DNA from 2 places in the Bradyrhizobium sp. BR2003 genome. Region 2 is predicted to be linked to the other one. Evidence: riboswitches for the same ligand, from Rfam matches in the RefSeq annotation. Region 2 holds a riboswitch; the other holds the start of a gene.

Region 1 (15,181 bases), 200 kb from region 2:
CTTGACCTCGCCGGCGAGGATCATCTCGGCCAGCGGATCCTGCACGCTGCGCTGGATCACCCGCTTCAGCGGACGGGCGCCGTAAGCCGGATCCCAGCCCTTCTCGGCGAGCCAGTCCCGCGCCTTGGCGTCCAGCGTGAGCTCGATCTTGCGATCCTCGAGCAGCCTGGTCAGCCGTGCGAACTGGATTTCGACGATACGGCCCATCTCGCTCTTCTGCAGGCGGTGGAACAGAATAATCTCGTCGATGCGGTTCAGGAATTCCGGCCTGAAATGCGCCCGCACGACGCCCATCACCTGATCGCGGACCGCCGCAGTGTCCTCGCCTTCCGGCTGATTCACCAGGAACTCCGAACCGAGATTCGAGGTCATGATGATCAGCGTGTTGCGGAAGTCGACGGTACGGCCCTGACCATCGGTCAGGCGGCCATCGTCGAGCACCTGCAACAGCACGTTGAAGACGTCGGGATGCGCCTTCTCGATCTCGTCGAACAGCACGACCTGGTAGGGCCGCCGCCGCACGGCTTCGGTCAGGGCACCGCCCTCGTCGTAGCCGACATAGCCGGGAGGTGCACCGATCAGCCGGGAGACCGAGTGCTTCTCCATGAACTCGGACATGTCGAGGCGGACCATCGCGGTCTCGTCGTTGAACAGGTCAGCGGCGAGCGCCTTGGTCAGCTCGGTCTTGCCGACGCCGGTGGGGCCTAAGAACATGAACGAGCCGGTCGGCCGGTTCGGATCCTGCAGGCCCGCGCGGGCACGGCGCACGGCGGTTGCCACCGCCCGCACCGCTTCGGCCTGGCCGACGACGCGCCTGGCGAGACTGTCCTCCATTTTCAGGAGCTTGTCCTTTTCGCCCTCGAGCATCTTGTCGACCGGCACGCCGGTCCAGCGCGAGACGACTTGCGCTATGTGGTTGGCGGTGACCGCCTCCTCCATCATCTCGCCGCCGTTCGGCTTGCTGTTTTCTTGCGCCTCGATATCGGCGAGCTTCTTTTCCAGGTCGGGAATCCGGCCATAGGCCAGCTCGCCCGCCTTCTGGAATTCGCCGCGACGCTGCGCATTGGCAAGCTCGACGCGAAGCGCATCGAGTTCGCTCTTCAGCTTCTGGGCATTGGAAAGCTTGTTCTTCTCCGCGCTCCAGCGCGCCGTCAGCGCCGTCGACCTCTCCTCGAGCCCGGCGAGCTCCTTCTCCAGGGTCTGCAAGCGGCTCTTGGAGCCGGCATCGTTCTCCTTCTTCAGCGCCTCTTGCTCGATCTTGAGCCGGATGATGTCGCGATCCAGCGAATCGAGCTCTTCCGGCTTGGAATCGACCTGCATCTTCAGCCGCGCTGCCGCCTCGTCCATCAGGTCGATCGCCTTGTCGGGCAGGAAGCGGTCGGTGATGTAGCGGTTCGACAGCGTGGTCGCGGCCACCAGCGCGGAGTCGGTGATGCGCACGCCGTGATGCTGCTCGTATTTGTCCTTCAGGCCGCGCAGGATCGAGATGGTATCCTCGACCGTCGGCTCGCTGACATAGATCGGCTGGAACCGGCGGGCCAGCGCCGCATCCTTCTCGACATGCTTGCGGTACTCGTCGAGCGTTGTCGCACCGATACAGTGCAGCTCGCCGCGCGCGAGCGCCGGCTTCAACAGGTTGGACGCGTCCATCGCGCCGTCGGTCTTGCCGGCGCCGATCAGCGTGTGCATCTCGTCGATGAACAGGATGATGCCGCCCTCGGCGGTCGAGACCTCCTGCAGGACGGATTTCAGCCGCTCCTCGAACTCGCCGCGATATTTCGCGCCGGCGATCAGGGCGCCCATGTCGAGCGACAGCAGCTTCTTGTCCTTCAGGCTCTCCGGCACGTCGCCGTTGAGGATGCGCAGTGCCAGGCCCTCGACGATCGCGGTCTTGCCGACGCCGGGCTCACCGATCAGGACGGGATTGTTCTTGGTCCGCCGCGACAGCACCTGGATGGTACGGCGGATCTCCTCGTCGCGGCCGATCACCGGGTCGAGTTTGCCGTCGCGCGCGGCCTGGGTCAGGTCGCGGGCATATTTCTTCAGCGCGTCGTAAGCGTTCTCGGCGGTCGCACTGTCAGCGGTGCGGCCCTTGCGCAGCGCTTCGATCGCCGCGTTCAGGTTCTGCGCCATGATGCCGCCCTTGCTCAGGATGGAGGCGGCCTCGCTGCCCTTCTCGAGCGTAAGCCCAAGCAACAGCCGCTCGACGGTGACAAAACTGTCACCGGCCTTGTCAGCGGCCTTTTCCGCCGCATCGAAGGCACGCGCCAGCTCCGGCGACAGATAGACCTGCCCGGCACCATTGCCCGAGACCTTCGGCAGCTTGTTCAGCGCCTCTTCGGTCGCTTTCAGGATTGCTCTGGAATTACCGCCAGCACGGTCGATTAGACCGCCGGCGAGTCCCTCATTGTCGTCCAGCAGCACCTTCAACAGATGCAACGGCGAGAACTGCTGGTGACCGTCACGCATTGCGAGCGATTGGGCAGACTGGATGAATCCGCGCGCGCGCTCGGTGTACTTCTCAATGTTCATTCGTTTTCCCTCGGCCTGCCATCGTCACCCAATCAGGCATGACAACGGCATCTTCATTGGGTTTCCGCGGGCCGCGTTGACGTTCCTCAACCAGCCTCTGGTCGTCGCCATCATTTTTCAGGCTTGCCGCAGATGTGGGCACTTGGTTCCAAAACGGAAGAGCCGCAGTCTGCGATTTCGCCCGATGAAGCTCAGCGCCGCACGATGGCGACAAGGTAGCGGCAGGGCTGAGCGGTTTCGTTACGGAAGACGATGTCCGACGGCGGACCAAGCTCGACGCGGTCACCCGCAGCGAGCTCGTGGCGCTCCGCCCCTTCCATCAAAGTGAGGCGGCCGCTGATCACCCACACCACTTGGCGGACCAGGTGATAGGCGCTGGCGGGGAAACCGGCTTCCTGCCTCGCGGGCAGCTCGATTTCCACCAGCTCCAGCGGATTGGCCGGATGCAGGAACACCTGCCGCCGCAGATAGGCCGCCTTCGGATCGCGCCAGACCGGCTGATCCCTGGCCCGCTGCAGGCGGGAGCCATGTGGGGCAACCTCGAACAGCGCGGCCATGGTCACCCCATAGGCCGTGGCGATCCGCGACAGCGTCGCCGCCGTCGGGCTCGCCTCCGCCCGCTCGATCTTGCTCAGCATGGCCTTGGACACGCCGGCCCGCCCGGCGAGTTCCGCCAGCGACCAGCCGCGGCCCTCCCGTTCGGCGCGAACCCGCCGCCCCAGAGCCTCATCGGCGTTGTCCTCTATAATTGACATACCGTCTTATATAGTAGACGATGGGGTCCATTCAAGAGGCCCGCAAGGAACCACCGATGATTATCCGCCCCGCCACCGAGCAGGACATCCCGGCAATTACCGCGATCTTCAACGAGGCGGTCGCCAACTCGAACGCGATCTGGACGGAGAAGCAGGATTCCGACGCTGAGCGGCTGGCCTGGATGAAGGCGCGGCAGGCGCTCGGCTACCCGGTGCTGGTGGCCGTCGAGGAGACGACGGTGCTCGGCTACGGCACGTTCGGCGACTTCCGGGCGTTCCCGGGCTACCGCTACAGCGTCGAGCACAGCGTCTATATCCATGCCGATCATCGCGGCCGCGGTCTCGGCCGAATCATCGTCGACGAACTGATCGCCGCGGCCACCGCGCTCGGCAAGCACGTCATGATCGCCGGCATCGACGGCGGCAATCCCGCCTCGCTCCGGCTGCACGCGCAGGCCGGCTTCGTCGAGGTCGCCCGGATGCCGGAGGTCGGACGCAAGTTCGGCCGCTGGCTCGATCTCGTGTTCATGCAGCGCCTGCTGGACACCCCTGGAGCGGCGCGCGCCGACTAGTACCTTCCCGCAGGCGGCAGTTCTCCTCGCACGCCAAACAGGCTAGAGCGGGCGAATGGACAACACGCACGCCTCCTCCGCCAGGATCACCGGCATCTATCGCTACCCCGTCAAGGGTCTCACGCCCGAGCCGCTGCCGCACGCAGAGCTCAAGGCCGGCGAGACGCTCCGCTCCGATCGCCGCTATGCGATCGAGAACGGCCCGAGCGGCTTCGATCCCTCGGCGCCGAAATGGCTGCCGAAGCCGCATTTCCTGATGCTGCAGCGGGACGAGTGGCTGGCGCCGCTGCGCGCCCATTTCGACGATGACAGCCATGTGCTGACGCTGCGCCGGGATCGCGCGATGGTGGCCCAGGGCGACCTCGAGACCGCCGAAGGCCGCGCGGCCATCGAGCGCTATTTCGCCGACCGTCACACCGGCCAGATCAAGGGACCGCCCAAGGTGCTGGTCAGCCCGGGCCACAGCTTCTCCGACGTGCCGCGCAAGGTGGTCTCGATCATCAATCTGGCCAGCCTGCGGGCGATCGAGGAGATGGTGCAGGCGCCGGTCCATCCGCTGCGCTTCCGCGCCAACCTCTATGTCGAGGGCTGGCCGGCCTGGCATGAAGCCAGCCTGCTCGACCAGACCATCGCGATCGGCAGCGCGCGGGCCAGGGTGGTGAAGCGCATCACCCGCTGCGCCGCGGTCAATGTCGATCCCGATACCGGCGCGCGCGACCTCTCGGTGCCGAACACGCTGATGCAGCGCTTCGGCAACAATGAATGCGGCATCTATGCCGAGATCATCAGCGATGGCGGCGCCGCCGTCGGCGACACGATTGCCGCCGAGGGACTTGTCGCGTCGTAGGCCGGGCAAGGCGCGTGCGCGCCCTGCCCCGCTTTCGACCGGTCAGTTGGTCGGCATCACATAGGCATAGATCCGGCCGCGCGAGACCGGCGTCTCGCGGACGCGGTGGCCGCTGTTGCCCGAGATCATGATCGGATTGCCCTTGGCATCGACGCCAGTGATGATGCCGACATGGCCGCCACCGCGGCGGCTCATCACGGCGATGGCGCCGACCTGCGGTCCCGAAACGCGCGTGCCGTATTTGGCGAACGAACTCGCCATGTCGGAGCCGGTGCCGCGATGGCCGGTGTGCTGCAGCACCATGTTCATGAAGCGGGCGCACCACAGGCTGGAGCGACCGGTCGGATTGCCGCCGAGATAGCGGCGCGCCTCGGCGACGATGCCGGACGAGCCGAAGCCGCCTGCCGCGCTGACGCCGCCAGTGTTGGGCACGGGATCAGCGCTGCCGGGCAACGGCGCTGCGTTGGTTTCGACGATCCCGCCCGGCAGCGCGAGGGCGCGGCGCTCGGCGCGCGACAGCCGCGCTGTGTGCCGATAGTGATGGCGGGCATAATGACGCGCGTGATGGCCGGCATGATGACCGGTATGGGCCGAATGCGCGTGACGTGAATGATGCGGACGGGCGGATGCCGGAGCGGCGGAGATCGCGGCGAGAGTGAGCGAACACAGAACCAGCGCCAAAACACGAAGCGACCGGCGACACGCAAGCAACTGAACCATACTTCACTAGATCCTCTGTAACGCTCCCCAACTCCCCGTCGCGTTCCCGGGGGAACACGGCGGTGTTTTGAAAATCGGGATGGCGCGAGGAAGATTTCATGCGGCGTTGCGGGAACAATTTCTGGGTCATTCCGCGATGATTCGATGACGAGAAAGGAACCGGAACTGCCGCATTGCGGCCTTGAAAATTAACTGCAAATCTGGAGACGGCCAACGAGAGGAGAATTTCAATGCCCTATGCCGCGACGAAAGATCATGTCCGCCTCCATTTCGAAGAGGCCGGCAGCGGCAGCCCGATCATCTTCCTGCACGAGTTCGCCGCCGATCATACCAATTGGGAGCCGCAGATGCGCTACTTCGCGCGCGGCCACCGCTGCATCGCCTATTCGGCGCGCGGCTACACGCCGTCGGACGTGCCGCCGAGCGCCGACGTCTACACCTACCAGCACTTCTATACCGACGCGCTCGCGGTGCTCGACCATCTTGGCATCGCCAAGGCGCATTTCGTCGGGCTCTCGATGGGCTCCTATTCGTCGCTGCAGGTCGCGCTCAATGCGCCGGAGCGCGCGCTGTCGATGACGCTGGCCGCCGTCGGCTCCGGCTCGAGCCTCGAGCATCTCGATGCCTTCCGCGCGCAGTGCCGCGCCAATGCCGAGCAATACGAGAGCATCGGCGCGGTCGAGGTCGCCAAGGTGACGCGCGAGGCGCCGAGCCGGATTCCGTTCCTGGTCAAGGATCCGCGCGGCCACGCCGACTTCTACGCCGCGCTCGCCCGCCACGACGCCAAGGGCTCCGCCAACACGATGCGCAGCTTCCAGGGCGGCCGGCCCTCGATCTACACCATGACCGACGCCATCAAGCGTGTGCCAACGCCGGCGCTGATCCTGTGCGGCGACGAGGACGACAATTGCATCGCGCCCAGCATGTTCCTGAAGCAGCATTTGCCGGCCGCCGGGCTTTCCTTCTTCCCGAAGTCGGGTCACGTGCTCAACCTCGAGGAACCGGCGCTGTTCAACGAGATGGTCGAGCGCTTCATCGCGCTGGTCGAGGCCGGCCGCTGGCCGGTGCGCGATCCGCGGTCGCTGGTGGCGGCGTGACCATGCTGTGTGAAGGTTGGGCGCGGAACGCAGCCAGAGCACGCCCGGTCCATGCGGACAACAGGCCCGGGCTGCATCCGGAGCTCAGGGAAAGGAGATCCGTCAACGTTTGCGCGACAGCGAGCGAACGATGAGAACCGGCTATTCCGTTCTGCTCTGCGTCGTCGCAATCGGGCTTGCGATCGTCTCCAGGACGGTTTGCGCGCAGGGCCTCGTTGAGGAAATGAAGCTGGAGGCGGCGGGCGCCGCAGCGGATGCATCCTATCTCCTGGATGGGAAGGCGCAACCGTCGATCCCGATCGGCTGGGCCGTGATGAGTCCGATGATCGTCGTCATCGGCGACGATCAGTACGCACCGATCTTCGCGCCTTGCGATCCTGCGAATCCAGGCCTGTACTGCGTTGAAATCCTGAGAAACGGCGCGACGTTCTCGGAGCGGCTGGATATGGGGCACGCCTTCGTGCCAGCCGGCTTTCAGGCCGGGCTCGCCTATCATCCCCCGCTGCTGTTCACCGATGGAACCAAGCTGCTCATCGCCTACTGGGTGCGTGCAAAGGATGAGCGCTCCATTGTCCAACTGCTCTCACTCGATCCGAAAGCTCCGGATCCCGCGCCATGGACCCTGCTATCGACATTCGAGAACCCTGGCGACGAGCTTCTTAGCTACCTCGGAGGAGCGATGGGGCCTGCCGGCGAAATCGTGATCGCCGGATACGGGACCGGTGGGCCTTCGAGAAGCCACCGGCTCGAAATAACCAAGATACTTCCGCCTTACACCGGGCGATGGATGCCGAAGCAGCTCATCGCCGAATATCCCTCTCCGGCCTACGCCCCGGAGTATCCGCATGTTGCAATTCGTGACGATGGCAGCATCAGCATTTTGACCGTGCTCGCTAACTACACGCCGTGCCCGGAGAATCAGGTAACGTATTCCGTCTACAAGAACGTCATCGCATTCGAGGGACGTTATGCCGGATCGTTCGTCGCGAAATGGAGCGACGCCACGGCGGATACCGTAGCCGATCCCGCAAACCACGGCGACAGCTGCCTGTTCGGGGCGGAGCGCTATCCGCTGGCGCATTTTTGGGACAAGCAGTCGCACGCGATCTATTCGATTGTGCGCACTGCCGACCTCGATGGGGTCGATGCCGGAAACAAGGTGGAATCGAACGCCCGCTTTTCACGGACCTTCAAGCTCTATCGCGACGGCGTCCTGATCGTGCCCGACCTTGCAGCCTACTTCTCGCAATATTTTATCGACCCGCAGCATCCCTGCTACCGCCCGCAAAGCGCCTGTCACATCCATGCCATGACGATGACCCGTCTCGACAGTGGAGAATTCGTCATCCTCGCCAACGCCCGGGACGATGACCCCGCCACGACCTATTCAAAGATCGGCGTCATTTGGTCGAAAGATCTCCATGCTTTCTCCGAGCCGGCTTATCTGCCGACGCCCTACGGTCCCGGATACAGCATATTCGTCGCGCAACCCGACAAGAACGGCATGCACTCGATGCGCAAGCTACAGTTTTTCAACGCGGGCAATACCTACAACCAGGCACAAATCAACTACAATCAGCGCCTGACCGTCCGGCGCTATTCCCTCGAATAGCGCCGGCACTCATCGACATCATTCGACGTTTTGCGCCTGACGAAACATGGCGCGTATGTCGCGTTCCATCTCCGGATAGAAATTGCACTTCCCGCAATATTGCGCCTGCTTGTAGAATTCGTAATTCTTTCCGCGCCTAACGGCTTGTTTCGTAACGGTGAGCGACAGGGGCAGCGAAGTCATGTCCCCAGCCGGGTCCGGAAACTTCACGTCGAGCGCTATCTTACCTTGCGCGTCGGGCCGCAGCTGCGGGAAGTCCTGTATGAACGCCATTTCGGTCACGCGGTTGTCGACCACATCGGCAACGATTCCCTCAAGGCGATAGCCGTAGCGCACGTCGTCAGGGTGAATTTCCAGCTTGCGAAGCAACGGATGGACAATCAGCTTTGGACTTGTCTTCTTGACGAAAACAACGTTGGGGCGCTCAAGGCCGGAAACCGTGTCCGTGAACGTCCAGCGGCTTCTTGCTGCCTGATCCTCGGTATTCACGATGTGCTGCCCCGCCAAAGGATAGAGTTCGTTCGACGGATTTTGCGCAAATTCCAGCTCCTTCGGCGTCGGCACCAGATTGTCCGCGTCGACGAAAGCCGTTGTCGCGTCGCTGCGCGGCAGCGGCTTCGCATCGATCGGCGCCAGGCGGCCGCCAAACGCGAGGCCAAATCGGGCCTTGATTTCCCCACTCGTCAGTCCCTTGAGATCCGCCGGTCCGTTGTCGGCAAAGGGGACGAAGTTTTCGTTCTGGGATCCGAAATACAACTGGAGAGTCTTGCCGTCGGAATTGCTCCAGAAAATCCGGTCGTTTTCAAACAGCATGGCGATGTCGCCATTCTCGGGCACGGCGAGATCTTTCAGATGGAAGTTCGTTGTTGCTCCCTCGGATGGAACGAAGATGTTCTTGAGTGTGATCATACGAAACGGACGATTCGCCGATTCGATGACGATGTTCGTTCGATTGCGAAGGAATGCGCCATCGACGGTATTGATACCGCGCCGCGGCAGCAGCAATCCAATGGGAAACCGCTGGGCCGAGACATTCTGGAAGGTGATGTTCTCAGTCTGGGAGTTTCCCCCGACCGCAAAATCGGTGCCTTCCTGACTTTCGCCACCATAGGTATAGACGTTTCGCACGAGCGTGTCCCGGACGTAGGGGATGAAGAGCGCATGCCGGCGGACATTCCAGACCGTCACATCTTCGATGAGGCTCCGGGATGGGTGCGGCGCAACCAGTTTGTGATTCCAGATCTCCACACCGTCGGTCGAACCGGCCGCATAGTTGCGTGCGAAGTATAAATCGACGTCCGAAGTCGCAATGCGGCCTTCTGCATCGGCGTTGACGCGATCATCGGTATTGCGCGCGTCGAAATAGGTGCGGTTATTTCCTTCCATGAACGCATAGCCGAACACGACATAAGCCGCCCCGGCGTGCCCGAAAGCCCAATTGTCCGTTACGCGGATACCAGCACTCTGCATCCAGAAGCCGTGCCCCTGATGGCCATTGTCGAATATCCCCATTCGACTGACGATGTCGTCGCCCGATCCGGTCGACCGGACTGCGAGATTCCGGCGGAAAGCTCCAATCTCCGTGCCATTCTCCGAAAAGAAATGCGAGCCGGCGATCGCGAACGCCACATTGTTTTCTGCCAGGAGATGGCCGCCATGGTTGACGATGCCATGCTTTGGACTGCCCCTTACGACACTGTTGCGCACCACATGAGGCGGGATATCGATGCGCGCGCCCGAGACGACGTGGAAATGAAGCGCGTATCGGCCGACCGTGTTGTCGTCCGATCCGGGGACCAGGTTTCCGGTCTCATCGAGATCAGGTGAGGTCTGGGCCCGTTTCGCGTCGGTACGGCCGAGATCCCGAAACGCGGCGCCGTCAATGTTTACACCGGTCTGCTGATGCAGGAACATGATATGGCCGCGCGCCGATAAGGGCGCCGCAGCTTCAGAGGCAATACGGACATTCCTCGTCAGGTTGCCCATCGGAACGGAGGTGCCGTCCGGCGTCAGATGCGCATATTTGAGCGGCCGATCGAGCCGGATTTGCTCACCATCGACGCTGGCGATGGTCGGCGTCTCGTCCTCGTTACTTGTGTCGCTGGTCCCGGGCACGATCAATTCATCCCCAACTGACCAGTTCGACGGCGGCTGATCGAACTTGAATTCTGTCGCTCCGGACAGGAGCTGGCTCCGCGGTATCTTCCAGGCCGTCTTTTCGGCGCCGTGAATCCGGATGGCGCCCATCGAAATCAGCCCGCCGGCCATGTCGAACGGATCATGCTTTCGGTCTCGGAACGTTCGCGCGGCGAAGGTGAGCTTTGCGACGACAGTCTTCGAGACAGGATGATCTTCGGTCCCGATTTCGAGCGCCCCTTCAGGCGTCACGACAATCGTCCCGGCATCGACCGAGGAGGCGTGATCGGTGCTCCAGATGAGCGCTCCATCGACGCGAATCCAGTCGATTTTGGCTGGGACCTCCTGATCGATCTTGACGGTCACTCCGGATGGAATGCGGACCCTTGCATTGGCGGCGGGCGACTTGCCTTCGGCCCAAGTGGAGGGGGCACTCCAGTCGCCCGACTTCACGGCGACATGGGTCTCCGAGCACACGGCCACCAGTTCGAGTGCCGCGGAATGCTCTCGATGATGCGCAGGATTGGGCAAATGATCCGCGGCATGCTCGGACGCCTGCGTGTCGCAGGCGCCATGGGGTTGCGCGAGATGATGTTGATGTCCCTCGGGGATGGTGATACCGGTAGCCCTGAGGACTGCGGACAGTGCCGCAACGACAACGAGCGCAATCCAGAAACCTGTTCGCATTGCCTCCCCCGAGCAATTGACCGTTCCACGCCAGCCTGTATCGACCGCCATCAGCCCGTTATTGATTTGCATCGCCTCTGAGCGGGCTGATCCATTCTCGCACGGCAAGTGCGGTAAGAAAAGCTGGACGTCGAAGAACCGGCGCGGTGTAATGGGAGGATGCGCGCTGCGCAGCGCTCACTTCCCCTGCCCACCCCGGCTCAGCAGGAACACGCCCTGCTCGCCGAACATGTTCCACACCCACCAGGGCAGGTTGAGCGGCACCGGGCGGCCGTAGAGATCGAGCGCGACCGCACGCTCCATCTTGACGTTGATCTCCTCGCAGAGCTGCACGAAATCCTTGATGGTGCAGAAATGGATGTTCGAGGTGTCGTACCAGCTCGCCGGCAAATTCTCGGTCCGCGGCATGTGGCCGCCGATCAGGAGTTGCAGCCGCATCTTCCAGAACCCGAAATTCGGGAACGAGACGATGGCGCGCTGGCCGATGCGCAGCAGATTCTCCAGCACCACCTTGGGCTGCCGCGTCGCCTGCAAGGTCTGCGACAGGATCACGTAGTCGAACGCATCGTCGGGATAGTTGACGAGATCGGTGTCGGCATCGCCCTGCACCACGGCGAGCCCCTTGGCGACGCAGCCATTGACGCCCTCGCGCGACAGCTCGATGCCGCGGCCGTCGATGCCGCGGCTTTCCAGCAGCTGCAGCAATTCGCCATCGCCGCAGCCGACATCGAGCACGCGCGAGCCCGGCCGCACCATGTCGGCGACCAGCAGATGATCGGTGCGATAGCCGCCGGTCCGCTCCGGCGCGACGCCCGGCAAGGGCAATGTCTGCTGCATGCTCATGACTGGCCGCCGTCCTTCAGTCCGCGCGCCTTGCCTGCGGCCAGCAGGAAAGCGCGGGAGATCTCGAGGAATTCGGGCACGTCGAGCAGGAAGGCATCGTGCCCCTTGTCGGTCTCGATCTCGGCGAACGATACCCGCGCGCTCGACGCGTTCAGCGCATGCACCAGCGCGCGCGATTCCGAGGTCGGAAACAGCCAGTCGCTGGTGAACGACACCACGCAGAACCGCGTCTGGATGCCGGTGAACGCCTTCGCCAGCACGCCGTTGTGGTCGGCGGCGATGTCGAAATAGTCCATCGCGCGGGTCAGATAGAGATAGGAGTTGGCGTCGAAGCGCTCGACAAAGGACGAGCCCTGGTAGCGCAGATAGCTCTCGACCTGGAAATCCGCATCGAACGAGAAGGTCGGCAGCTCGCGGTCCTGCATCCGCCGTCCGAACTTGCGATGCAGCGCGGCGTCCGAGAGATACGTGATGTGCGCGGCCATCCGCGCCACCGCCAATCCACGGTGCGGATGGGTGTGCTCGTCGACATAGCGGCCGCCGCGCCAGTCCGGATCGGCCATCACGGCCTGGCGGCCGAGCTCGTGGAACGCGATGTTCTGCGCCGAGTGGCGCGTCGAGCAGGCGATCGCGAGCGTCGAGAACACGCGCTCCGGATAGGCCGCGGTCCATTGCAGCACCTGCATGCCGCCCATCGAGCCGCCGACCACGCAGAACAGCGTCGTGATGCCGAGACGATCGATCAGCATCGCCTGCGCCCGCACCATGTCGGGGATGGTGATGATCGGGAAATCGAGTCCCCACACCTTGCCGGTCGCGGGATTCAGCGACGCAGGCCCGGTCGAGCCCATGCAGCCGCCGATCACATTGGAGCAGATGATGAAGTATTTTTCGGGATCGATCGGCCGGCCGGCCCCGACCATGGTCTCCCACCAGCCGGGCTTACCGGTGACGGGATGGATGTTGTTGACATGCTGATCGCCGGTCAGCGCGTGGCAGACCAGGATCGCGTTGGAGCGGTCGGCATTGAGCTCGCCATAGGTCTGGTAGGCGATCTGGAACGGTGCGAGATCAACGCCGCAATCGAGCTTGAGCGGCTGGTCCATCCCGAACTTCGCCACCAGTGACGACGGATGGTCGGCCTCATGGGCGCGATCATCGCTTTGGGTTTGTGGGCTCGGTATCGGACGCACGTTGCTCATCTAGGCGACCCTGCCTCCGCGCGGGAGGGCTCGATGGACCTCAGGCCAATAAAAAACCCGGCCTGAACAAAGGTTCGGCCGGGAGCTGATAAGGTCCCCGGCCTGTTTAGCGAGTTGTTTAACGTGGCTGCAAGCCGGCCGGCTCAAATGACCACGGGACGCCGGGAACGTAGTCCCCGCGCGCCCCGCCGTCAAGACAGCCCTGCTCACGGCCAATTGGTTAACCGAATGCGCAAGGCACGCCCGCGACGTTTCTCTTTGCTTTCGCTGCCCGTCTTTCCTAATCAGGACCCTGTCCGACGCGGCAACGGGCCGCCCCGACGACAAGGTTTGAGAGCATGTCCAACCCACCCCCGTCGCCGCCTTCGCTGCAGGAGCTGCGCAAGGAAATCGATGCGATCGACGAGCAGGTTCACCGGCTGTTGATGGCGCGCGGCGACATCATCGACCGCCTGATCCAGGTCAAGAAGACCCAGGAGGTCGGCTCGGCGTTCCGCCCGGCGCGCGAGGCCAGCATGATGCGCGAGCTGGTGCAGCGTCATCGCGGCATCCTGCCGCTCGACACCATCGAGAGCATCTGGCGCGTCATCATCTCGACCTTCACCTACGTGCAGGCGCCGTTCGCGGTGCATGCCGACGTCTCGGTCGGCGAGTCGGCCATGCGCGACTCGGCGCGCTTTCACTTCGGCTTCGTGGTGCCCTACGTCTCGCATTTCAGCGCGCAGGCCGCGGTCGAGGCGGTGGCGAAGTCGAAGGGCGACCTCGCGCTGGTCTCCGCGATCGCAAGCCGCACGCCGTGGTGGAATGCGCTCGAGGCCAGTGGCGCGCCGAAGATCATCGCGCGGCTGCCGTTCCTCGAACGCGCCGACCATCCCGCCGCGCTACCGGTGTTCGTGATCTCGCGGGTCGCCGACGACGCCATGGTCACCGAGGTGCAGACCTGGAGCGTGCGCGTCTCCGGCTGGAACGCCGATGTCGCCCGCGCGCTGGCCCCACTCGCCGAGATCGTCGCGGTCCCCGACACCGCCTTCGACGGCGCGGCGCTGCTGGTCTCGGTCGCCGGGCACGACTTCGAGAAGATCAAGCTCGCCCTGATCAAGGCCGGCGCCTCGGTTCGCTCGTCGGCCCTCGTCGGCAGCCACGCAACGCGCTATACGGTGCCCTCTAACGGATCGGCCAGGACCTGAAGGTAGAGCCAGCCGTCCGTCCAGGCTTTTGTTTTGACGCGTTTTCTTTACGCGAACCGGTATCCACGTCGCTCGAAAACGCTCTGTTCGGAGTTGATGATGTCCCGCCCCGTGCCGAACCCCGGCATCCTCGATATTGCGCCCTACACGCCCGGCAAGAGCCCGGTGCCGGAACCGGGCCGCAAGGTGTTCAAGCTGTCCGCCAACGAGACGCCGTTCGGGCCGTCTCCGAAGGCGATCGCGGCCTACAAGGCCGCCGCTGACCATCTCGAGGACTATCCGGAGGGCACCTCGCGCGTGCTGCGCGAGGCGATCGGCCGCGCCTACGGGCTCGATCCCGACCGCATCATCTGCGGCGCCGGCTCCGACGAGATCCTCAACCTGCTGGCGCACACCTATCTCGCGCCCGGCGACGAGGCGATCTCGACCACCCACGGCTTCCTGGTCTACCCGATCGCCACCATGGCGAACGGCGCCAGGAACGTGATCGCGGCCGAAACCAACTTCACCGCCGATGTCGACGCCATCCTCAAGGTGGTGACGCCGCGCACGAAACTGGTCTGGCTCGCCAACCCGAATAATCCGACCGGCACCTACATCCCGTTCGACGAGGTCAAGCGGCTGCGCGCCGCGCTGCCGTCGCATGTGCTGCTGGTGCTCGATGCCGCCTATGCCGACTACGTCTCGCGCAACGACTACGAGCTCGGCATCGAGCTGGTCGCGACCACAGACAACACGGTGGTGACGCACACCTTCTCGAAGATCCACGGCCTTGCGGCGCTGCGGGTCGGCTGGATGTTCGGGCCGGCACATATCGTTGATGCCTGCAACCGCATCCGCGGTCCGTTCAACGTCACGACGCCGGCGATGCTGGCGGCGGTGGCGGCGATCGAGGACACGGCACATGTGCAGATGTCGCGGACCCACACCGAACAATGGCGCAACTGGCTGACCGAGGAGATCGGCAAACTCGGGCTGAAGGTGACGCCGA
Region 2 (15,181 bases):
AAACGGAATTACACGCGAAAATGCTTGGAGAGCTTCAGGCCCTGCGCCTGATAGTTCGAGCCGATGCGCTGGCCGTACAGCGCGTCGGGGCGCTCGAGCATGCGTTCATAGACGAGGCGGCCGACGATCTGGCCATGCTCGAGAATGAACGGCACCTCGCGCGAGCGCACCTCCAGCACGGCGCGCGCGCCCTTGCCGCCGGCGCCGGCATAGCCGAAGCCTGGATCGAAGAAGCCGGCATAGTGGACGCGGAATTCGCCGACCAGCGGATCGAACGGCACCATCTCCGCGGCGTAGTCCGGCGGCACCTGCACCGCCTCCTTCGAAGCCAGGATGTAGAACTCGCCGGGATCGAGAATGAGGCTGCCGTCGGGCCGCGCCTTGATCGGCTCCCAGAAATCGTCGACCGCGTAGCCGCCGCGGCGATCGACATCGACCACGCCGGTGTGGCGCTTGGCGCGATAGCCGACGAAGCCGCCTGAGCTCTCGCCGGAGAGATCGACCGAGAGCGCGACCCCATGGGTGAGATCGGCATTCGCGGCGTCGACCAGCCGCTCGGCGGCATGCAGCGCATCGAGCTCGTCGGCGGAGAGCGTCGCCTCGCCGATCCGGAAGCGGACCTGGCTGAGCCGTGAACCCTCGCGCAGCAGCACGGGAAACGTCTTCGGGCTGATCTCGGCGTAGAGCGGGCCGTGATAGCCGGCGCCGATCATGTCGAAGCGGCGGGTGCCGTCGGCGATCACACGGGTGAAGACGTCGAGCCGTCCGGTCGAGCTCTTCGGGTTGGCCGCGGCCACGATCTCCGGCGGCAGCGCCAGGCTCTCCAGCAGCGGCACGATGTAGACGCAGTTGGTCTCCAGCACCGCGCCGTCGGACAGATCGATCTCGTGCAGCTTCAGCTCGTCGATCCGCTCGGCGACGGTGGCATCGGGCCCCGGCAGGAAGCTGGCGCGGACCCGGTAGGCGATGTCGCCAAGGCGCAGATCGAGGCTCGCCGGCTGGATCTGGCTCTCGACGAAGTCGTAGGCGGGCAGAATGAGGCCGGCCTCCGCCATCTCCGCGATCATGCGGTCGGGCAGGATTCCGTTGGATTCTTCTTCCAGCGTGAACGACACGGCGCGGTCCCTCGGCGATCCCTCGAGATGGCCCAGAAATCATACTCCAGGCGGCCATCAAGCCCCAAAATATGGGCTTTTACGGGTTATCCGATGACCGTCTTGACGGAAAGGGCGCGAGGGAATATCAGCTGCACTTATCCCGTGGTGATTTGAGCCGGCCGGCTTGCAGCCACGTTAAATAAGTCGCTAAACAGGCCGGGGACAGTGTGATCCCGGCTTGTGGAGGTTGCTCCAGGCCGGTTTTTTTGTGGCCATTCTCCAGGAGAAGTGGCCACTTCGGAGGTCACATGTCTGAATCTGAAGGTACCGCCCGCTTTCGCCCCGAAACCCGCCTCGTCCATGGCGGCACGCTGCGCTCGCAATTCGGGGAGACGTCGGAAGGGCTGTTTCTCACCCAGGGCTACGTCTACGACAGCGCCGAGCAATGCGAGGCGCGCTTCAAGGGCCAGGATCCCGGCTTCATCTATTCGCGCTATTCCAACCCGACGATTGCGATGTTCGAGCGCCGCATGATCGAGCTCGAGGGCGCGGAAGCCGCACGCTCGACCGCGACCGGCATGGCCGCGGTGACCACGGCGATCCTCGCGCCGCTGAAGGCCGGCGATCACGTGGTGGCCTCGAAGGCGCTGTTCGGCTCCTGCCTCTACGTGGTGCAGGACCTGTTGCCGCGCTACGGCATCGAGACGACCCTGGTCGACGGCCTCGATCTCGACCAGTGGCAGCGCGCATTGCGGCCGAACACCAAGACCTTCTTCCTGGAGAGCCCGACCAATCCGACGCTCGACGTGCTCGACATCGGCGCGATCGCAGAGATCGCGCATAGCGGCGGCGCCCGGCTGATCGTCGACAATGTGTTCGCCACGCCGATCTGGCAGAGCCCGCTGTCGCTCGGCGCCGACGTCGTGGTCTATTCCGCGACCAAGCACATCGACGGCCAGGGCCGCTGCCTCGGCGGCATCATCCTGTCGTCGGAAGCCTTCATCGCCGAGCACATCCATAATTTCATGCGCCAGACCGGGCCGTCGCTGTCGCCGTTCAACGCCTGGGTGCTGCTGAAGGGGCTGGAGACGCTCGGCGTCCGCGTTCGCGCCCAGACCGAGAACGCGGCGAAGATCGCCGAGGCGCTGGCCAGGCATCCGAAGGTCACGCGGCTGGTCTATCCCGGCCGTCCCGACCATCCGCAGGCCGCGACGGTGAAGAAGCAGATGGGTGCCGGCTCGACGCTGGTCGGCTTTGAGGTGAAGGACGGCAAGGCCGGCGCCTTCCGCTGCCTCAACGCGCTGAAGATCTCGCGCATCTCCAACAATCTCGGCGACGCCAAGAGCCTGGTGACGCATCCCGCGACCACGACGCATCAGCGCCTGGCGCCGGAGGCGCGCGCCGAGCTCGGCATCAGCGAAGGTTTCATTCGCTTCTCGGCCGGGCTCGAGCATCCCGACGACCTGATCGAGGATTTCGAGCGGGCGCTGGAGCGGGTCTGAGGCGAGGATAGAAGCCCCAACGAGACTGCGCCCCCTCTCCCGCTTGCGGGGGAGGGCTGGGGTGGGGCTCTCTCCACGAGTCACATCTTGGAAAGAGCCCCCACCCGCCGCGCTATGCGCGTCGGCCTAAGAGCGAGCTTCGCTCGTCTCGACCCCGCAAGCGGGAGAGGCGAAGCGAGTAGACCGGCCCTTACGTCGCCGCCGTCGTGACGCCGCCGTCGACCACGATGGTCTGGCCGGTCATGAAGGTCGAGGCGTCGGAAGCGAGATAGGCCACGGCGCCGGCGATCTCGTCGGGCTCGCCGATGCGGCGGAGCGGCGTCGATGCGGTGCGGCGCTTCAGATTATCCGGGTCCTCCCACAGCGCGCGGGCGAAATCGGTTTTCACCAGGCCCGGCGCCACGCAGTTGACGCGCACACCCTTCGGGCCCCACTCGCCGGCGAGGCTGCGGCACAGCGCGAAGTCAGCGGCCTTGGAGATGCCGTAGGCGCCGATCACGGTCGAGCCGCGCAGGCCGCCGATCGAGGAGATGATCACGACCGAGCCCTTGCCGCGCTCGGCCATCTGCGGGATCGCCAGCGCGGACAGCCAGATGTTGCTCTTGACGTTCGAGCCCATGATCTTGTCGAAGGCCTCGTCCGTGATGTCGAGCAGCGGGCCGTAATACGGGTTCACCGCGGCATTGCAGACCAGGATGTCGATCTTGCCGTAGTGCTTGATCGTGCCCGAGACCAGCGCCTCGACCTCGTTGCGGCGCGCGATGTTGCAGGGGATGACGAGCGCATCGCCGCCCGCCTGCTTGATGCCGTCGGCGACTTCCTGGCAGGCATCCGCCTTGCGCGAGGAGATGACGACCTTGGCGCCGAGTTTTGCCAGAAGCTCCGCCGAGGCGCGGCCGATGCCGCGGCTCGAGCCGGTGATGACCGCGACCTGGCCGGTGAGATCGAACGGGGTGTTTTTCATTGTTGTTTCCCTGAGTTCTACGAAGACCCGTCATGCGCGGGCTTGACCCGCGCATCCATCTTTTGAAAAGCGATGGATTGCCGGGTCAAGCCCGGCAACGACATCTCACGCCAGCAGCCCGCCGCCCTCGCTGACGCGACGGAGGTGGTAGTCGGTGTCGCCGAGCGTGTTCTCGATCATGGTCAGCCGCTTGAAGTAGTGGCCGATCTTGGCCTCCATGGTCATGCCGATGCCGCCATGAAGCTGGATCGACTGCTGGCCGACGAACTTCAGGGACTTGCCGACCTGCACCTTGGCGGCGGCGACCGCTGACGAACGCTCCTTGGCATCGTCGAAGTCCGACGCCATGGTGGCGAACATCGACATGCTGCGGGCCTGCTCCAGCGCCACGAACATGTCGGCGGCACGGTGCTGCAGGCTCTGGAACGAGCCGATCGCAACGCCGAACTGCTTGCGGGTCTTGATGTACTCGACGGTCTCCTTCAGCGACTCGTCCATCGCGCCGACCGCTTCCGCGCACAGCGCGGTGCGGGCTTCGTCGGCGACGCGCTCGATCAGGGGCAGGCCGTTCTCGGGATCGCCGATCGCCGCGTCAGCGCCGACCTCGACATTGGTGAAGGTGATGTCGGCCGCGTGCAGGCCGTCCTGGGTGGGATAGCCCTTCCTGGTGACGCCCTTGGCATCCGCCGGAACCAGGAACACGCCGATGCCGGTCTTGTCGCGCTGGCCGCCCTTGGTGCGCGCGGTCACGATCAGCGTGTCGGCGTTCTCGCCGTTGAGCACGACGAACTTCTCGCCGTCGATCACCCAGCCGGCCCCCTTCTTCTTGGCCGTGGTCACGACGTCGAAGAGATCGTAGCGCGAGTTCTTCTCGAGCTGGGCAAAGCCGAAGGTCCTGCTGCCGTCGATGATGCCGGGAATGTACTTGGCCTTCTGCTCGGCCGAGCCGCCATGGCGCAGGAAACCGCCGGCGACCACGACGGTGGCCAGATAAGGCTCGACCACCAGCGCCTTGCCGAGCGCTTCCATCACGATCATGGTCTCGACCGCGCCGGCGCCGAAGCCGCCGTCGGTCTCCGCGAAGGGCAGGCCAAGCAGGCCCTGCTCGGCGAGCTTGCCCCAGAGCGCTTTGCTCCAACCGCCCTTCTCCTTCATGTACTTCTTGCGCGCATCGAAGTCGTAGGCATCCGCCAGCAACCCGTCGACGCTCTCCTTGAGAAGGCGCTGCTCCTCGGACAGATCAAAATCCATGTTCGTTCCCTTAACTAACTGATCGTTGTTCAAGCCGGGGCCCTCTTCACCTCGCCCCGCTTGCGGGGAGAGGTCGGATCGCGAAGCGATCCGGGTGAGGGGTACAGGTCTCTCGGCAGTCGTTGCTTGGAGAGATGCCCCTCACCCCAACCCTCTCCCCGCAAGCGCGGGGAAAGAGAGAGGAAACTACAGCCCCAGCACGGCCTTGCTGATGATGTTGCGCTGGATCTCGTTGGAGCCGCCGTAGATCGAAACCTTGCGGTTGTTGAAGTAGCTCGGCGCGATCTGCGCGGTCCAATCCATGCTCTCGTTCGAGCCGGCATCGCCGTGCTCGTCATAGGGCGCGGCAAACGGGCCGATGATCTCCATCAGCAGCTCGGTGGTGGTCTGCTGGATCTCCGAGCCCTTGATCTTGAGCACCGAGGAGGCCGGATTGGGCTTGCCCTTGCCGTGCTTGCCCTCGTCGGCGACGACGCGGAGCTGGGTCAGCTCGAGCGCCTTCAGCTCGATCTCGCAGGCTGTGAGCTTCTCGCGGAACGCCGGATCCTCGATCACCGGACGGCCGCCGGCCTCGACCTTGGAGGCCAGCGCGCGGATGCGGCGCAGCCGCTCCTTCGACACGCCGACCCGGGCGATGCCGGTGCGCTCATTGCCGAGCAGGAATTTGGCGTAATCCCAGCCCTTGTTCTCTTCGCCGATCAGGTTCTCGTAGGGCACCTCGACGTCGTCGAAGAACACCTCGTTGACCTCGTGGCCGCCGTCGATGGTCTGGATCGGGCGCACGGTGACGCCCTTCGACTTCATGCTGAACACGATGAACGAGATGCCCATCTGCTTCTTCGCGGCCGGATCGGTGCGGCAGAGGCAGAAGATCATATCGGCGTGCTGGGCGAGCGTGGTCCAGGTCTTCTGGCCGTTGATGATCCACTTGTCGCCACGGCGCTCGGCCTTGGTCTTCAGCGACGCGAGGTCCGAACCCGAACCCGGCTCCGAGAAGCCCTGGCACCACCAGTCGTCGACATTGGCGATCCGCGGCAGATATTCCTTCTTCTGCTTCTCGTTGCCGAAGGTGTAGATGACCGGGCCGACCATGCTGACGCCGAAGGCGAGCGGCTGCGGCGCGGGATAGGACTGCAGCTCCTCGTTGAAGATGTAGTGCTGCACGGTGCTCCAGCCGGTGCCGCCATATTCCTTCGGCCAGTGGGTGACGCCCCAGCCCTTCTTGTTGAGGATGCGCCACCAGGTGACCATCTCGTCCTTCGACAGATGGCGGCCTTCCTGCAGCTTGCGCCGGGTCTCCGGCGGCACGTTGTTCTTGAAGAACTCCCGCACCTCCTCGCGAAACGCTATCTCTTCCTTGGTGAAAGCGAGATCCATCGGATCCTCCTTTTGAAATTCAATTACCCTTCTAACTCTCTCGCTGTCGTCCCTGCGAAAGCAGGGACCCATAACCACCGGCCATCGCAACTGGCAAAGCCGGCCGCCACTCTGCCCCTTACCAGGGCCGCAGCGTATGGGTCCCGGCTCGCGCTTCGCTTGGCCGGGACGACATCGTCACTGCAGCACCTCGAACAGGCCGGCCGCGCCCATGCCGCCACCGACGCACATGGTGACGACGGCGTATTTGGCGTTGCGGCGGCGGCCCTCGATCAGCGCGTGGCCGGTGAGCCGCGCACCCGACATGCCGTAGGGATGGCCGACCGAGATCGCGCCGCCATTGACGTTGATCTTCTCCGGATCGATGCCGAGCTTGTCGCGGCAATAGAGCACCTGCACCGCGAACGCCTCGTTGAGCTCCCAGAGATCGATGTCGTCGACCTTGAGGCCGTGGCGCTTCAGCAGCCGCGGCACCGCGAACACCGGGCCGATGCCCATCTCGTCCGGCTCGCAGCCGGCGGAGACGAAGCCGCGGAAGATGCCGAGCGGCTTCAGCCCGCGCTTGGCGGCTTCCTTGTCGCTCATGATCACGGAGGCGCTGGCGCCGTCCGAGAGCTGGCTGGCATTGCCGGCGGTGATGGTGAAACCTTCGCCGCGCACCGGCTTGAGGCTGGCAAGGCCTTCGGCCGTGGTCTCCGGCCTCGGACCTTCGTCCTGCGACAACGTCACCTCCTTCATCGTGACGGCACCGGTCGCCTTGTCGGTGACCGCCATCATGGTGGTGATCGGCGCGAGCTCTTCCTTGAACTTGCCGCCCTGCTGCGCGGCCGCGGTGCGGCGCTGGCTTTCCAGCCCATACTCGTCCTGCTTCTCGCGCGAGATGTTGTAGCGCTTGGCGACGATCTCGGCGGTGTCGATCATGGGCATGTAGACCTCGCCCTTGATCTTGAGCAGCGCCGGATCCTGGGCGTGGAACGAATTCATCTTGTCGTTCTGCACCAGCGAGATCGATTCACCGCCGCCGCCGACCGCGATCTCGACACCGTCGAAGATCACCGAGCGCGCGGCGAGCGCGATCGCCTGCAAACCGGAGGCGCACTGGCGGTCGATGGTGGTGCCGGCCACCGTCACCGGCAGCCCGGCGCGGAGCAGCGCCTTGCGCGCGATGTTGCCACCGGTCGCACCCTGCTGCATCGCCGCACCCATCACGACGTCCTCGATTTCCTTCGGATCGACCTTGGCCCGCACCACCGCTTCGCCGATCGCGTGACCGAGCAGCGTCGCGCCTTCGGTGGCGTTGAGCGCGCCGCGATAGGCCTTGCCGATCGGCGTGCGGGCGGTGGAGACGATTACGGCGTCGGTCATGAACGGGATCCTGCAGTCTGTTGTTGAGTGGCTTGGGATGTTTTCGGCTGTTGCTGGCGCAATTCGTGACGCGACAGCTTGCCGACCGGGGTGCGCGGGAGCTCGTCGACGAATTCGACCGCGGCCGGCAATTCGTGCTTGCCGACCTTGCCGGTGAGGAAGGCGCGCAATTCGTCGATCGAGAACGGCCTCTCGCCGTCGCGCAGCTTGATGAAGGCCTTGGCCGCCTCGCCGCGGTAATCGTCGGGAATCCCGATCACGATCACCTCCTGCACGGCAGGATGGGTGTAGATCGCCTGCTCGATCATCTGCGGATAGACGTTGAAGCCGCCGGAGATGATCATGTCCTTCTTGCGGTCGACCAGGTAGAAATAGCCGTCGGCGTCCATATAGCCGATGTCGCCGGTGAGGAAGCGGTCGCCGACGAAGGCCTCCGCGGTCTCCGCGGGCCTGTTCCAGTAGCCCTTGGTGACGTTCGGGCCGCGGATGCGGATTTCACCGACCTCGCCGACCGGCATCACCCTGGTGGAATCCTCCAGCGACACCACGTCCATCTCGATGCCGGGCAGCATCAAGCCGATCGAGCCCGGTTTCTCCGGCCCCTCCTTGGGATGGCCGGTGCCGGGCGAGCAGGTCTCGGTCATGCCCCAGCCGCTCTTCAGCTTCATGCCGACGCGGCGCTCGAAGATCTTCGCCACCTCGACCGGCAGCGGCGCGCCGCCGGAGCCGGCGACCACCAGCGAAGAGAGATCGCGCTTGTCGAGATCGGGCAGCGAGGCGATCGCGATCCACATCGTCGGCACGCCGGGAAACACCGTCGCGCGCTTGACCTCGATGTCGCGCATCACGGCCTCGACGTCGAAGCGCTGGTGCAGCGAGATCAGATGGCCGCGCCGGATCGCCGACAGCAGCACGACGGTCAGCGCGTAGATGTGAAACAGCGGCAGCACGCAGATCACGCGCTCGATCGCATTGCGTTCGAGCCGCCCCGGCCTGCCCCAGACGTCGTAGATCGACACCGCCGCGCTGAGATTGCCATGGCTGAGCATGGCGCCCTTGGGCAGGCCGGTGGTGCCGCCGGTATATTGCAGCAGCGCGACGTCCTCGACGTCGACCGCCGGCCATTGCGACGGCCTGATCGCGCCGTCGATGAACTGGCGATGCGTGATCACAGCGGGATTGTCGGGCAGCGCGGCTTGCGGCGTGCCGACCTTGCCCCAATGGTCGTCCTCGCAGACGATGAGGCGGTCGAGCAGACCCTTGGCGAGGAATTTCAGCGCGGTCGGCAACAGCGCCGACAGATTGCTGGTGACCAGCACCCGCGCGCCGGAGTCGGAGAGCTTGTGCGACAGCGCAATCTCGCCGTCGAGCGGCGACAGGTGCACGACGCGGGCGCCGGCCTTCAGCGCCCCGAAGAAATTGATCGGATGGTCAGGCGAATTGCCGAGGAACAGCGCGACCGACGTGCCCTTGCCGTAGCCGGCCCGCATGAAGGCGGCAGCGGCGGTCTCGACCAGGGCCTCCAGCTCGGCGTAGCTGATCGGCCGGTCGCGGAATTCGAGCACCGGGCGCGCGCCGAACTCGGCGGCGGCGCTCGAGAGCAGGTCCGGCAGCGTGCCGCGCGTGATCTCGTCGCTCCACCGCACGCCGTTGGGATAATATTGTTCGCCGGGATAGGTCATGGATGCCTTCGCAGGGACTCTAAAGATCGTCATTCCGGGATGGCCCGAAGGGCCAGGCCCGAAAATCCATCAATCCACTCGTTCGACGGCGCCATGGGTTCCGGGTTCATCGCTTTGCGATGCCCCGGAACGACACATGGTTGGGCCGTCGCTCGATCACGCCGCCTTCGACGGCGCGGCGAGCGAGGCGAAGGTCTTGCCCTCGTCGGCGAGCTTCTTGAGCAGCGGCGCCGGCTCGAGCGAGGGATCGTTGGTCTCCTTGGCGTAGAAAGCCAGGCGATCAGCGATGTGCTTGAGGCCGACGGTGTCGGCCCAGAACATCGGACCGCCGCGATAGATCGGCCAGCCATAGCCATAGAGCCAGACCACGTCGATATCCGACGGACGCGCCGCGATGCCCTCGGCGAGGATCTTCGCGCCTTCGTTGATCATCGGGTACATCATGCGCTCGAGGATCTCGTCGTCGCTGACGACGCGCTTCTTGCGGCCGAGGCGCGCCAGCGTCTCGTCGATCAGCTTCTCGACCTCCGGATCGGGCAGCGCCGCGCGCGAGCCCGGCTCGTACTTGTAGTAGCCCTTGCCGGTCTTCTGGCCGAAGCGGCCGGCTTCGCAGAGCGCGTCGGCGATCTCCGACTTGATGCCGCGGTCCTTGCGCGAGCGCCAGCCGATATCGAGACCGGCGAGATCGCCCATCGCGAACGGGCCCATCGGCATGCCGAACTTCGTCACCACGGCGTCGACCTGCTGCGGCAGGGCGCCTTCGAACAACAGTTTCTCGGACTGCTTGCCGCGCTGCGCCAGCATGCGGTTGCCGACGAAGCCGTCGCAGACGCCGACCACTGCCGGCACCTTGGCGATCTTGCGGGCGATCGAGACGGCGGTGACCAGCGCATCCGGCGCGGTCTTGTCGGCGCGCACGATCTCGCACAGCTTCATGACGTTGGCCGGCGAGAAGAAGTGCATGCCGAGCACGTCCTGCGGACGCTTGGTCGACTTCGCGATCTCGTCGATGTTGAGATAGGAGGTGTTGGAGGCCAGCACCGCGCCCGGCTTGGCATACTGGTCGAGCTTGCCGAACACTTCCTTCTTGACCGCCATGGTCTCGAACACCGCCTCGATCACGAGATCGGCATCGCCGACGTTCTCGATGCCGACGACGCCGTTGATCAGCGCCATGCGCTTGGCGGGCGCGTCCGCCGGGATGCCACCGCGCGCGGCGGTCGCCTCGTAGTTCTTCTGCATGATGCCCATGCCGCGCTTGAGCTGCTCCTCGCCGGTCTCGATCAAGGTGACCGGGATGCCGGCATTGGCGAACGACATCGCGATGCCGCCGCCCATGGTGCCGGCGCCGAGGATGGCGACGCGCGCCACGTTCCGGCCCTTGGTGCCCTCGGGGACACCGGAGATCTTGGCGGCTTCGCGCTCGGCGAAGAAGGCGTAGCGCTGCGCCTTGGACTGGTCGCCGTTCATCAGCTTGAGGAAGCCCTCGCGCTCCTTCTTCAGGCCCTCATCGAAGGGCAGGTCGATCGCGGCGCCGACGGCGTCGGCCGCGGCGAACGGCGCCTCGAGGCCGCGCGACTTCTTGGTCAGCGCAGCGACGGCATTGGTGAAGATCGAACGGTCGGCCTTGGCCGCGGCGAGCTTGCTGTCGTCATCGCGCAGCTTGCGCAGCGGACGCTTCTCGGCGACCACCTTGCGCGCAAATGCCTCACCGCCCGAGGCCGGTCCCTCGACGATCTCTTCGATCAGCCCGGCCTTCAGCGCCGCGTCCGCGCCGATCGGATCGCCGCCGACGATCATCTTGACCGCGAGCTCGGGACCGACCGCGCGCGGCAGGCGCTGGGTGCCGCCGGCGCCCGGCAGCAGGCCGAGCTTCACCTCGGGCAGACCGAGCTTGGCGTCCTTGGTGGCGACACGGTAATGACAGGCCAGCGCGACCTCGAGGCCGCCGCCGAGCGCGGTGCCGTGGATCGCGGCAACGATCGGCTTCGGCGAACTCTCCATCAGGCTCAGCACTTCGGCGAGCCCGGGCGGCTTCGGCGGCTTGCCGAATTCGGTGATGTCGGCGCCGGCGATGAAGGTGCGGCCGGCGCAGGTCAGCACGATGCCCTGAACCTGCGCGTCATCGATCGCGCTCTTGATGCATTCGAAGATGCCGCCGCGCACCGCGGCGCTCAGCGCATTCACAGGCGGACTGTTAACCGTGACGACGGCAATATTGTCATGACGTTCGAGCTTGACGACTTCACTCACCGGGACTCTCCCTGGATGCTTGTTCTTGAACTTGTGTTGAGTAGCTGCACGACTTGCGTTGAGCCGCTACGATTAGACCAATTTCGCACTGCGAAATTTAATTCCACATCTTGACATGGAGGGTTATTTTGAAGCACGTGCCTTGTCAACGAGCATGACAAGGGCAGGGCAAGGAGAGGAATGAAGCGCGCTAGCAAGAAAGCCGCGACCGATCGCAATTTCGTCGTCGCGCTTTCCCGCGGACTGGACGTCCTGCGCGCATTCCAACCCAATGACGGGCTGCTCGGCAATCAGGAGATTGCAGCCCGCACCAAGTTACCGAAGCCAACCATTTCCCGACTGACCTACACGCTCACCAAGCTGGGATACCTTACACCTGTACCGAAGTTCGAGAAGTACCAGCTCGCACCGTCGGCGATGGCACTCGGCTACGCCGCGCTCGCCAATCTCGGCGTTCGGCATTTGTCCGAGCCCTATCGAGAAGAAGTGATGCGCGCGACCGGCGGCGCGGTCGCCGTCGGCGGCCGCGACCGCCACAGCATGATCTATTTCGGCCAGAGCCGGAACGGCCTGGCGCTCGGCGTGCAACTCGACGTCGGCTCGCGGGTGCCGATCGCAACCACGGCGATGGGACGTGCCTATATTTGGGCATTGCCGCCCGACGAACGCGCGGCTTTACTGCGTGAGCTGCGCGATCACTACGGCAGCCGCTGGGCCAAGATGCGCGACGGCATCGAGCGCTCCGGCGAGACGGTCGCGAAGCACGGCTTCACGATGTCCGCAGGCGACTGGCAGAACGACGTCGCCGCAGTCGGCGTTGCATTGAGATTGAACGACGGAACCGGTCCCTATGCCTTCAATTGCGGCGCACCGGCATTCCGCTTCACGGAAGACAGATTGCTCAACGACATTGGACCTCGTCTTGTGGCGATGGTAAGGAACATCGAGCAGGCGCTCGGTGGAATGGCGCCGCAATCCAAAAAAGAACAAAGCAAAAAGACCAGAGTAGGAGGGAAAGTTGCACGTTTGGCCGAGGGGATCAGATAGCATCCATCACGTCCTGCGAAGCACGTCGCAGGGCCGCTCGCACCGCTCGACGATGGCGGGCGAGACGAGATGACGCAGGCACAACTCGCGCAGGGGAATGATCCCCTGCTCGCGGTTCGCGACGTCAGCGTCGTGTTCGGCGGCATCATCGCTCTCAACGGCGTGTCGTTCGACATGCGCAAGGGCAATATCCTCGGACTGATCGGGCCGAACGGCGCCGGCAAGACGACGCTGTTCAATTGCCTGTCGCGGCTCTATCAGCCGTCGTCCGGCGACATCCTGATGGAAGGCAAGAGCATCCTGTCGCGGCCGCCGCACCGGATCGCCGAGATCGGCATCGGCCGCACCTTCCAGAACGTCGCGCTGTTTCCCAACCTGTCCGTGATCGACAATGTGCGCGTCGGCGCCCATGCGCGCACCTCGAGCGACATCGTCAGCGACTCGCTGCGCCTCGCCTGGGTCCGCCGCGGCGAGACCGACATGAACAGGAAGGTGCACGACATCCTCGGCTATCTCGACCTCGAGGACGTCGCCCACACCGTGGTCTCGGGACTTCCGTTCGGCACCCAGAAGCGCGTCGAGCTGGCGCGTGCCCTGGCCGCGGACCCGAAGATCCTGCTGCTCGACGAGCCGGCCGGCGGCCTCAATCACGAGGAAGTCTATGTGCTCGGCGACCTGATCCGCAAAATCCGGGACGACCGCCACATCACCGTGCTGCTGGTCGAGCATCACATGGGTCTCGTGATGTCGATCGCCGACCACGTCGTCGCGCTCAATTTCGGCCGCAAGCTTGCCGAAGGCACGCCGGCCCAGGTCCAGGCCGACCCTGATGTCATCAAGGCCTATCTGGGGAGCAAGGACCAATGACAGCGATGCTCAACGTCAAGGACCTGCGCGCCTATTACGGCCAGGTCCAGGCCCTGCACGGCCTCACCTTCTCGCTCAACGAGGGCTCGCTGACCACCCTGCTCGGCGCCAACGGCGCCGGCAAGACCACGACGCTGCGGGCGATCTGCAACATGGTGCGCTCGACCGGCGCGATCGAGTTCGAGGGCAAGCCGATCGGCACGCGCTCAACCGAAAACGTGGTCCGCCTCGGCATTGCCCACGTGCCGCAGGGCCGCGGCACCTTCACCAACATGACGGTGGAGGAGAACCTGCAGTTAGGGGCCATCAGCCGTGCCGACAAGAAGGCGATCGGCGGCGACATCGAGCGGATGTACGAGCATTTCCCGGTGCTGAAGCAGCGCTACACCCAGCAGGCCGGCACGCTGTCCGGCGGCGAGCAGCAGATGCTCGCGGTGGCGCGCGCGCTGATGCTGCGGCCGCGCCTGATGCTGCTGGACGAGCCGTCGTTCGGTCTTGCGCCGCTGATCGTACGCGACCTGTTCCGCATCCTCGGCAAGATCAATCGCGAGGAAAAGGTGACCATCCTGGTGGTCGAGCAGAATGCGCAGCTCGCGCTCGAGCTCGCCGACCAGGCCTATGTGATCGAAACCGGACGGATCGTGATGTCGGGCAATGCCAAGGACATCGCGAACAACGAAGACGTCCGCAAATCCTATCTCGGCTACTGAGGGAGCTGGCACAATGGAGCTTTTTGCCAACCAGGTCCTGGCCGGCATCGCCACCGGCGCGATCTATGCCTGCATGGCGCTCGCGGTGGTCATGATCTACCAGGCCATCGACCATCTGAATTTCGCCCAGGGCGAAATGGCGATGTTCTCGACCTTCGTGTCCTGGCAACTGATGCAATGGGGCGTGCCGTACTGGGGCGCCTTCGTGCTCACCGTCGCGTTCTCGTTCGTCGCCGGCATCGTCATCGAGCGGCTGCTGTTCAAGCCGCTGGCGAAGGCGCCGATCCTGACCAACGTCGCCGGCTTCATCGCGCTCTATGCGATCATCAACTCGGTCGCCGGCCTGATCTGGGACTTTACCATCAAGCAGTATCCGACGCCGTTCGGCTCCTCGCCGTTCCTCGGCAGCCAGCTGATCTCGACCCACCAGGCCGGCATGATCGGCATCACGCTGTTGATGCTGCTCCTGCTGTTCTTCTTCTTCCGCTTCACCCGGGTGGGTCTGGCGATGCGCGCGGCAGCCTCGCTGCCGGAATCGGCGCGCCTCGTCGGCATCAACACCTCGTGGATGATCGCGCTGGGCTGGGGCATGGCATCCGCGATCGGCTCGATCGCCGGCATGATGATCGCACCTGTGGTGTTCCTCGAGCCGAACATGATGCTCGGCGTACTGATCTACGGGTTTGCCGCGGCCGTGCTCGGCGGCCTGTCGAGCCCGTTCGGCGCCGTCATGGGCGGCTTCCTGGTCGGCGTCTTCGAGAACCTCGTCGGCACCTACATCCCCGGCGTCGGCAATGAGCTGAAACTTCCGATCGCGCTTGCGCTGATCATCGTCGTCCTGGTCGTGAAACCGGCAGGCCTGTTCGGCCGCGCCATCGTGAAGCGAGTTTGATCATGAGCGCCGCTGAAGAAGTCGAAGTCCCCACCGAAGGTCAGGCCGTAGAGGCGGTTCCGAAGCGTGCCATGACGCTCGGCTACGGCACGTCGCTTGTGGTGCTTGCCGCGCTGGTTCTGATCCCGCTGTTCGTGAAGAACTTCATCATCTTCCAGATGACGATGCTTCTGA

Evidence for each region. A riboswitch is a leader RNA that binds a small molecule or an ion and turns the genes downstream of it on or off. The one in region 2 is predicted to bind S-adenosylmethionine.
Region 1: linked by a shared signal. The riboswitch ahead of metX (homoserine O-acetyltransferase MetX) and the one ahead of E2I15_RS26735 (O-succinylhomoserine sulfhydrylase) in region 2 are both predicted to bind S-adenosylmethionine.

Annotation. Positions count from the first base shown of each region.
Region 1 is NZ_SMYJ01000032.1:219,642-234,822, forward strand. It holds gene clpB (ATP-dependent chaperone ClpB) at 1-2,532, opposite strand, end outside; gene E2I15_RS27680 (helix-turn-helix domain-containing protein) at 2,724-3,287, opposite strand; gene E2I15_RS27685 (GNAT family N-acetyltransferase) at 3,344-3,859, shown strand; gene E2I15_RS27690 (MOSC domain-containing protein) at 3,915-4,706, shown strand; gene E2I15_RS27695 (TIGR02594 family protein) at 4,749-5,426, opposite strand; gene E2I15_RS27700 (alpha/beta fold hydrolase) at 5,657-6,523, shown strand; gene E2I15_RS27705 (hypothetical protein) at 6,654-8,135, shown strand; gene E2I15_RS27710 (G8 domain-containing protein) at 8,154-11,030, opposite strand; gene metW (methionine biosynthesis protein MetW) at 11,136-11,801, opposite strand; gene metX (homoserine O-acetyltransferase MetX) at 11,798-13,003, opposite strand; SAM riboswitch at 13,089-13,168, opposite strand; gene E2I15_RS27725 (chorismate mutase) at 13,342-14,190, shown strand; gene hisC (histidinol-phosphate transaminase) at 14,290-15,181, shown strand, end outside.
Region 2 is NZ_SMYJ01000032.1:20,478-35,658, forward strand. It holds gene E2I15_RS26730 (2'-deoxycytidine 5'-triphosphate deaminase) at 9-1,115, opposite strand; SAM riboswitch at 1,250-1,329, shown strand; gene E2I15_RS26735 (O-succinylhomoserine sulfhydrylase) at 1,406-2,599, shown strand; gene E2I15_RS26740 (SDR family NAD(P)-dependent oxidoreductase) at 2,790-3,563, opposite strand; gene pimD (pimeloyl-CoA dehydrogenase small subunit) at 3,669-4,814, opposite strand; gene pimC (pimeloyl-CoA dehydrogenase large subunit) at 5,001-6,191, opposite strand; gene E2I15_RS26755 (acetyl-CoA C-acyltransferase) at 6,369-7,556, opposite strand; gene pimA (dicarboxylate--CoA ligase PimA) at 7,553-9,238, opposite strand; gene E2I15_RS26765 (3-hydroxyacyl-CoA dehydrogenase NAD-binding domain-containing protein) at 9,395-11,491, opposite strand; gene E2I15_RS26770 (IclR family transcriptional regulator) at 11,672-12,538, shown strand; gene E2I15_RS26775 (ABC transporter ATP-binding protein) at 12,608-13,405, shown strand; gene E2I15_RS26780 (ABC transporter ATP-binding protein) at 13,402-14,115, shown strand; gene E2I15_RS26785 (branched-chain amino acid ABC transporter permease) at 14,129-15,007, shown strand; gene E2I15_RS26790 (branched-chain amino acid ABC transporter permease) at 15,010-15,181, shown strand, end outside.